Regions from separate parts of the Bradyrhizobium sp. Pa8 genome, predicted to be linked through region 2. Evidence: riboswitches for the same ligand, from Rfam matches in the RefSeq annotation. Region 2 holds a riboswitch; the other holds the start of a gene.
The links. A riboswitch is a leader RNA that binds a small molecule or an ion and turns the genes downstream of it on or off. The one in region 2 is predicted to bind glycine.
Positions count from the first base shown of each region.

Region 1: linked by a shared signal. The riboswitch ahead of gcvT (glycine cleavage system aminomethyltransferase GcvT) and the one ahead of ACKWRH_RS28960 (D-amino acid dehydrogenase) in region 2 are both predicted to bind glycine.

Region 1 is NZ_CP176767.1:6,260,529-6,264,925, reverse strand. It holds gene gcvP (aminomethyl-transferring glycine dehydrogenase) at 1-517, opposite strand, end outside; gene gcvH (glycine cleavage system protein GcvH) at 535-903, opposite strand; gene gcvT (glycine cleavage system aminomethyltransferase GcvT) at 915-2,063, opposite strand; glycine riboswitch at 2,210-2,298, opposite strand; gene alaS (alanine--tRNA ligase) at 2,531-4,397, shown strand, end outside.
Region 2 is NZ_CP176767.1:6,101,533-6,105,929, forward strand. It holds gene ACKWRH_RS28950 (ABC transporter substrate-binding protein) at 1-1,086, opposite strand, end outside; gene ACKWRH_RS28955 (M20/M25/M40 family metallo-hydrolase) at 1,353-2,483, shown strand; glycine riboswitch at 2,580-2,683, shown strand; glycine riboswitch at 2,687-2,800, shown strand; gene ACKWRH_RS28960 (D-amino acid dehydrogenase) at 2,868-4,169, shown strand; gene ACKWRH_RS28965 (ABC transporter permease) at 4,351-4,397, shown strand, end outside.

The DNA.
Region 1 (4,397 bases), 160 kb from region 2:
AGGCCTTTGCTTCGACCTGCGAGTGCCGCTCCGCCAGCGCCATCGCTTCCGCCGCGGCGGTCGCTTCATCCAGCAGCGAGGCGTTGGCGACGTCGAGACCGGTGAGATCGCAGATCATGGTCTGGAAGTTGAGCAGCGCCTCCAGCCGGCCCTGGCTGATCTCGGGCTGGTAGGGCGTGTAGGCCGTGTACCAGGCGGGATTCTCCAGAATGTTGCGCTGGATCACCGCGGGCAAAACCGTGCCGGAATAGCCTTGGCCGATCAGCGAGGTGAAGACCTGGTTCTCTCGCGCGAGCCCGGCCATGTGCGCGATCGCCTCGGTCTCGCTCAAGGGCTTGCCGAGATCGAGCGGGGTGGCCTGCCGGATCGAGGCCGGCAGCGTCTCCGCCATCAGCGCGTCGACGCTCTTGGCGCCGACGGCCTCCAGCATTGCGGTGACGTCGCGCGCCGACGGGCCGATGTGGCGGCGAACGAAGGTGGCGGCGGTCTCGCCGCTGGATTTACGGTGCGCGGTCATCGCTTGCTCCATTGTCCTTAAGCCGTGTGGGCCTTGTAGGCGGCTTCATCCATGAGGCCGCCGAGCTCGCTCTTGTCGGCCATCCTGATCTTGAAGAACCACGCCTTGCCTTGCGCGTCCGAGTTCACCAGCGCCGGTTCGGCGGCGAGCGCGTCGTTGGTCTCGAGCACTTCGCCCGTAACAGGCGCGTAGACGTCGGAGGCGGCCTTCACCGATTCCACGACGGCGGCGGCTTCCGCCTTCTTCAGCGCACGGCCGACCTTGGGCAGTTCGACGAACACGACGTCGCCGAGCTGCGACTGCGCGTAGTCGGTGATGCCGACGGTGGCGACGTCGCCGTCGATGGCCAGCCATTCGTGGTCGGAGGTGTACAGCGTCGTGGTCATTTTCTCAGTCCTCAGCGTTTGTAGGTGTTTTTCACGAAAGGCATGGCGGCGACCGTGAGCGGCAGCCGCTGGCCGCGCACCTCGGCGAAGAGTTTTGTATCGAGCGCGCTCGATGCGGTGGGCACATAGCCCATCGCAACCGGCGCGTTCAGGCTCGGGCCGAAACCGCCCGAGGTGACCTTTCCGATCGGCTCGCCGCCCGCGTCATCCGCAAACAGCAGCGCGCCCTCGCGCACCGGCGCGCGGCCTTCCGTGCGCAGGCCGACGCGGCGGCGGCTCGCGCCGTTGTCGAAATGAGCCAGGATCTTTTCGGCGCCGGGAAAACCGCCGGCGCGGGCGCCGCCGCTGCGGCGGCTCTTCTGCACCGACCATTCCAGCGCGGCCTCGACCGGCGTGGTGGCCGTGTCGATGTCGTGCCCGTAAAGACAGAGCCCGGCCTCCAGCCGCAGGCTGTCGCGCGCACCGAGCCCGATCGGCATCACGTCGGGATTGTCCAGCAGCGTTTTGGCGAGACGCTCGGCATCGGCCGCGGGGACCGAAATCTCGAACCCGTCCTCGCCGGTATAGCCGGAGCGCGAGACGGAGCAGTCGAGACCGGCAACCTTGTGCGGGCCGGCATCCATGAACTTCATGGTGGGCGCCTCTGCACATAATTTCGCCAGTGTGGCTTCCGCCTTCGGGCCCTGGAGCGCGATCAGGGCGCGGTCTTGAAGCGAATCGATGATGCAGTCGTCCGAGAGATGCGCGCGCAGATGCGCCTCGTCCGCTTCCTTGCAGGCGGCGTTGACGACCAGGAACAGGTGATCGCCGAAATTGGCGACCATCAGATCGTCGAGAATCCCGCCGTCCGGATTGGTGAACTGGGCGTAGCGCTGCCGTCCCGGGGCAATCGCCACGATATCCTGCGGCACCAGCCGTTCCAGCGCGCGGGCGGCGTCCTCGACCTTGCCCGACTTCGGCCGAAGCGCGAGCTGGCCCATGTGGGAGACGTCGAACAGGCCGGCCTGGCTGCGGGTATGGAGGTGTTCTTTCAGGACGCCCGCAGGGTACTGCACAGGCATGTCATAGCCCGCGAACGGCACCATCTTGCCGCCGAGGGAGACATGAAGCCCGTGAAGGGGCGTATGTTTGAGGGAATCTTGGTCGTCGCGCGCAAGCATTACGGGGGCCCTCGGTGGTTCCCCGGGGACAATTCCCCGGTAGCAACCAGTCGAAGCCCCATCTGTCGCTGTGCCTGAGAGTATTATCCCGTCGGCGGACGCAGTCCGGGCCTTAAGCCCATCGGCGCCTCTTTCCAGATGTCGTCAAAGCCACGCGGTCCTTTTGCCTGAGAGTTTCCGGGGCGGTTGCTCCTTCGGCGCCGGCACCAAAGCCGGTCTCTCCCGACGTGGCCGTACGATACAGATGGGTACAGACCACAGCCCGGCCAAGCCTGTCAACGCGGCCGTTGCGGCTTTCAACGGGATTGCAACGGGATTGAGCGCCTGCGGCAACTCACTGATCTCCTTGCACAGTTTCTGGACAGCGCAGCTGGCCTTGTCTAAAAGCGCTTTGACCCGCAGATATCAGCCCAAATGCCAGGTTTGGATGGCGTATCGCGGGTCCAAGCACACCCGATTGGATGAACATGAGCGGCGTCAACGAGATCAGGTCGACCTTTCTGAACTTCTTTGCCGAGAACGGCCACGAAATCGTGTCGTCCTCGCCATTGGTGCCGCGCAACGATCCCACGTTGATGTTCACCAATGCCGGCATGGTGCAGTTCAAGAACGTCTTCACCGGCGTCGAGAAGCGGCCCTATCAGCGCGCCACCACGTCGCAGAAATGCGTGCGCGCCGGCGGCAAGCACAACGACCTCGACAATGTCGGCTACACCGCGCGCCATCTCACCTTCTTCGAGATGCTCGGCAATTTCTCGTTCGGCGACTATTTCAAGGAGCGCGCGATCGAGCTGGCCTGGACCCTGATCACGCGGGAGTTCGGGCTCAAGAAAGACAAGCTGCTCGTCACCGTCTACCACACCGACGACGAGGCGGCCGGCCTCTGGAAGAAGATCGCGGGCTTCTCCGACGACCGCATCATTCGCATCCCGACCTCGGACAATTTCTGGGCGATGGGCGATACGGGGCCGTGCGGGCCGTGCTCGGAGATCTTCATCGACCGCGGCGACCACATCTGGGGCGGACCTCCGGGCTCGCCGGAAGAGGACGGCGACCGCTTCCTCGAATTCTGGAATCTCGTGTTCATGCAATACGAGCAGGTGACGAAGGAGGAGCGCGTGGATCTGCCGCGTCCCTCGATCGACACCGGCATGGGGCTGGAGCGCATGGCCTGCATCATGCAGGGCGTCGACAGCGTGTTCGAGACCGACCTGTTCCGCCATCTGATCGATGCGACCGCGTCCGCGCTCGGCAGCGGGCCGAACGAGCAGACCGTCGCCTCGTTCCGCGTCATCGCCGACCATCTGCGGTCCTCCGCTTTCCTCGTCTCTGATGGCGTGCTGCCCTCGAACGAGGGCCGCGGCTATGTGCTGCGCCGGATCATGCGCCGCGCGATGCGCCATGCGCAGCTGCTGGGAGCCAAGGAGCCGCTGATGCATCGCCTCGTGTGGGCGCTGGTCCGCGAGATGGGCCAGGCCTATCCCGACCTGATGCGCGCGGAGAATCTGATCGAGGAAACGCTGCGGCTGGAAGAGACCCGCTTCCGCAAGACGCTGGTGCGCGGCCTCGCCATTCTCGACGAGAAGAGCGCGTCCTTGAAGAAGGGCGACATGTTCGACGGCGACGTCGCCTTCACGCTGTACGACACCTACGGCTTCCCGCTGGATCTTACGCAGGACGCGCTGAAGTCGCGCGGCATCGGCGTCGACCAGGCCTCGTTCACCGACGCGATGGAGCGCCAGAAGGCCAAGGCGCGCGAGTCCTGGAAGGGTTCTGGCGAAGCGGCTTCCGAAGCAATCTGGTTCCCGCTGCGCGAAAAGCTCGGGGCCACCGAATTTCTGGGTTACGAGACCGAGAGCGCCGAAGGCGTAGTGTCGGCGCTGGTGAAGGACGGCCAGGAAGTCGCCAGCCTCAAGGCCGGTGACACCGGCGCGCTTCTTCTCAACCAGACGCCGTTCTATGCGGAGTCCGGCGGCCAGGTCGGCGACACCGGTGTGCTCACGGGAGAGGGCGGCATCAAGTTCCGCGTCACCGACACGCAGAAGAAGCTCGGCGATTTCTTCGTTCACGTCGGCACCGTGGAGAGCGGTGAGCTGAAGGTCGGTACCGCGCTGCAGCTCGAGGTCGATCACGGCAGGCGCTCCTCGATCCGCGCGCATCATTCGGCGACGCATCTCATCCACGAGGCGCTCCGCCAGGTGCTCGGCGACCACATCGCCCAGCGCGGCTCGATGGTGGCGCCCGACCGGCTGCGTTTCGACTTCGTGCATCCGAAGCCGATCACGGCGGAAGAGCTTGCCCGCGTCGAGGACATCGCCAACGACGTCGTGCTGG
Region 2 (4,397 bases):
GGCTTCCGCCATGCCGTTGCCCTTGACCAGCGATTCCGAGCCGACGTCGGTCGCGAACGGCGTGTCGCAGATGAAGAACGCACCGCAGATCTTGTAGTATTTGGGATTGCCGACGAGCGCGTCGAGCACGTCCTTCTGGTTCATCGCCAGAAGTGCGGCACGGCGGATCTTCGGATTGTCGAAGGGCGGATAGAGGAAGTTCATGCGCCCAAGGGTCTGGTAGCCGAATTTGTTCAGCGTCTCGACCTTGAGGTCGGCATTGCCTTCAAGCACGGGCAGCAGATCCCACGGCGGCACTTCCATGAAGTCGATGTCGCCCGATTGCAGCGCGTTCACTGCGGTCTGCGCATCCGGCATGGTGATCCATTCGACGCGATCGACCTTGACCAACTTGCCTCCGGCAGTCCAGCTCGACGCCTCCTTGCGCGGCACGTAGTCGGTGTTCTTGACGTAGACCGCCTTCACGCCGGGCTGGAATTCGCCCTGCACGAACTTGAACGGGCCCGAGCCGATCTGCTCGGGGATCTGCTTGTCCGGCGGCGTTTCGGCGAGACGCTTCGGCATCATGAAGGCGACGCGCGAGGACGGCTTGCCGATGGATTCGAGCACGAGGCCGTAGGGCTCCTTCAGCTTCAGCGTGATCGTCTTGGGGTCGGTCGCCTCGATGCTCGCAGTAAACTGCATCATCTGCTGGCCCATGCCGTCGACCGCGGCCCATCGCTTCAGCGAAGCAGCGCAGTCTTCCGCCGTCACCGGCGTACCGTCGTGCCACTTCAGGCCGTCGCGCAGCGTGAAGGTGTAGGTGAGCTTGTCGTCGGAGATCTTCCAGTCCGCCATCTGCGGCTGGATCTTGAAGTTCGAGTCCGTCGCGATCAGCGTGTCGTAGACCATGTAGCCATGGTCACGCGTGATGTAGGCGGTGGTGAAAATCGGATCGATGATGCGCAGATCCGAATGCATCACCGCAGTGATGGTTTTGCTGGCGGCGGCAAGTACCGGCGAGGCCATCGCCGTCGAAAGCGCAACGACCGATAGCGCAAGTGTGGAGGCGAACGCGCGACGCCCCCGGCGCATCAAGCTCAACATAAACGTTTCTCCTGACGTGAAACTGTTCAAAGGCAGGTTATTGGTTGAGCATTCGGTTCGTTCTTTAGGCGAACTAACCTCATGCGATGCCTTTGTCTTTTGAGACTTGCAGACAGTGCTGAGCGCGTCAATCCGGTTTCGCTGCAGCCCCAAGCGGCGCGCTCACGGGCTCCACAAAGATCGGTTTGGCTCTACAACGCTTTCCGCCAGTCCTATCCACGCCAATGCAATGCGCGTTCCATCTTTCAAGCCTGAGAGACATTAAGATGAATCCAGCCAATCTTCCCTTCGATTCCGAGGCGATGCTCCAGGGCCTGCGCGCCTGGGTGGAATGCGAGAGCCCGACCTGGGACGCGGGTGCCGTCAACCGCATGCTCGATATCGCAGCGCGGGATATGGCAATCATGGGTGCGACGATCGAACGCATCGGCGGCCGACAGGGCTTCGGCGGCGTGATCCGCGCGCGCTTCCCGCATCCGAAACAGGGCGAGCCGGGCATCCTGATCGCCGGGCACATGGATACCGTCCACCCGGTCGGCACCATCGAGAAGCTGAAATGGCGGCATGAGGGCAACAAGTGCTACGGCCCCGGCATCTACGACATGAAGGGCGGCAACTATCTCTCGCTGGAAGCGATCCGGCAGCTGGCACGCGCTTCCTTCACCACGCCGCTGCCGATCACCGTGCTGTTTACGCCCGACGAGGAAGTCGGCACGCCCTCGACGCGAGACATCATCGAGGCGGAAGCCGCGCGCAACAAATATGTGCTGGTGCCCGAACCGGGCCGCGCCGACAACGGTGTCACCACCGGACGTTACGCCATCGCGCGTTTCAATCTGGAAGCGACGGGCCGACCGAGCCATGCCGGCGCGACATTGTCGGCTGGACGCTCGGCGATCCGCGAGATGGCGCGGCAGATCCTCGCCATCGACGCGATGACGACGGAGGATTGCACCTTCTCGGTCGGCGTCGTGCACGGCGGACAATGGGTCAATTGCGTTGCCACGACCGCCACCGGCGAGGCGCTGTCCATGGCCAAGCGCCAGGCCGATCTCGACCGCGGCGTCGAACGGATGCTGGCGCTGTCGGGCACGACCAATGATGTTACGTTCAAGGTGACGCGCGGCGTCACGCGCCCCGTATGGGAGCCTGACGCCGGCACCATGGCGCTTTACGAGAAGGCGCGCGGCATCGCCAAATCGCTAGGCACTGAGCTGCCGCATGCGAGCTCCGGCGGCGGCTCCGACGGCAACTTTACCGGCGCGATGGGCATCCCGACACTCGACGGCCTCGGCGTGCGCGGCGGCAACGGCCACACGCTGGAAGAATTCATCGAGGTCGACAGCCTGGTCGAGCGCGGCCGCCTGATGGCGGGTTTGCTGGCGACGCTGGAGTAAATTGAATCAACTTCGCACTGCACAATGCGTTGGCAGTCGCGGTTTGAAATTTAGCCTTGTCCAAAAATGAGGCGTATCGTACTGCTCGATAGTCCACGCGACGATGCGGGAGAGATTGCAACGAAGGTTTCGGCTTTCGTTGCGGCGCCGACGGAGCAACCGCCCCGGAAACTCTCAGGCAAAAGGACTGTATCGTCAGGACGATCTGGAGAGAGGCGGCACGATCTTGGGATCGCGACGTCCACCGAAGGGGATAGTCTGGAGCTGACCTCGCCGAGGCCCGCAACGGATCAAGCTCTCAGGTAACCGTGACAGATGGGGCGCCGCCAACGGCCTTTGGCCGGCGGTTAGCCTATCCTTACTCACGGGAGCCCCGAACCTGCCATGACCCATATCGCCATCATCGGCGCCGGCATCACCGGCGTAACGACCGCCTATGCCCTGCTCGAACGCGGATACAAGGTAACGGTGCTCGACAAGCACCGCTACGCCGCGATGGAGACCTCCTTCGCAAATGGCGGACAGCTCTCCGCCAGCAACGCCGAAGTGTGGAACAGCACCGCCACGATCCTGAAAGGCCTGCGCTGGATGTTCCGGCGCGATGCGCCGCTGCTGATGAACCCGCGGCCGAACTGGCACAAATATTCGTGGATGAGCGAGTTCGTCGCCAATATCGGCAACTACCGCGCCAACACGGTTCAGACCACGCGGCTCGCGATCGAGGCCCGCAAGCATCTGTTCGAGATCGCGGAGCGCGAAGGCATCGACTTCGATCTCGAACGCCGCGGCATCCTGCACATCTATCACGACAAGAAGGGTTTTGAATCGGGCCTGCAGGTCAATGCGCTGCTGAAGGAAGGCGGGCTCGATCGCCGCCCGGTGACGCCGGAGGAGATCCGCGCCATCGAGCCGACGCTGCGCAAGGACTATTATGGCGGCTTCTACACGCCGTCGGATGCGACCGGCGATATCCACAAGTTCACGCGCGGACTTGCGGAAGCCTGCAAGCGGCGCGGCGCGACCTTTATCCATGAAGCCAACATCGATTCCATTGCTCAGGCGGGTGGCGGCTTTGTCATCGGCTGGGCTGATCTTTCCGCAACCGATGCAGTCGCGTCCGCGCGCGGCATGCTGAAGGTGGACGGCGTCGTGGTCTGCGCGGGCGTGGCCAGCCGGCACTTCGCCACCCTCCTCGACGAGCGCGTCAACGTCTATCCGGTGAAGGGCTACTCGATCACCGTGCAGCTCGACACCACCGAGAGCCGCAACGCGACGCCCACCGTGAGCCTGCTCGACGAAGCCGCAAAAATCGTCACCAGCCGGCTTGGCGCGGATCGTTTCCGCGTTGCCGGCACCGCCGAATTCAACGACTTCAACCGCGACATCCGCGCCGACCGCGTGCAGCCGCTGGTCGACTGGGTGCGCAGCAACTTCCCCGGCGTCGAAACGTCAAAGGTCGTGCCCTGGGCCGGGCTGCGGCCGATGATGCCGAACATGATGCCGGTGGTGCGCGCAGGACGGATGCCGGGCGTGTTCTTCAACACCGGCCACGGCCATCTCGGCTGGACCTTGTCGGCCGCGACCGCGCAGATGATTGCCGGGACCATCGACGGCTGGCGCGGGCTCAACGCACCGCCGACCGCACCGTCACTCAGGGTTGAGCGCGAGTTCCGCCATGCATCCTGAGTGGCCGATATCGGAGGCTCGGCGCCCTCTTGCGACCGCCCTGCCCTTGGCACACAATTTGCCCCGAAACGTCGGCTTCTCCGGCCGGCTTTCCAGCCCGAGTGACAGGCGTGCATGATAGACAGAACCGATTCCACGGGGGCCTCCCGGCCCCACAAGTTCCGCAGCCGGAGATAGGTGCATGCTAGGTTATCTCATTCGCCGCGTTCTGGCCGCGGTGCCCGTGAT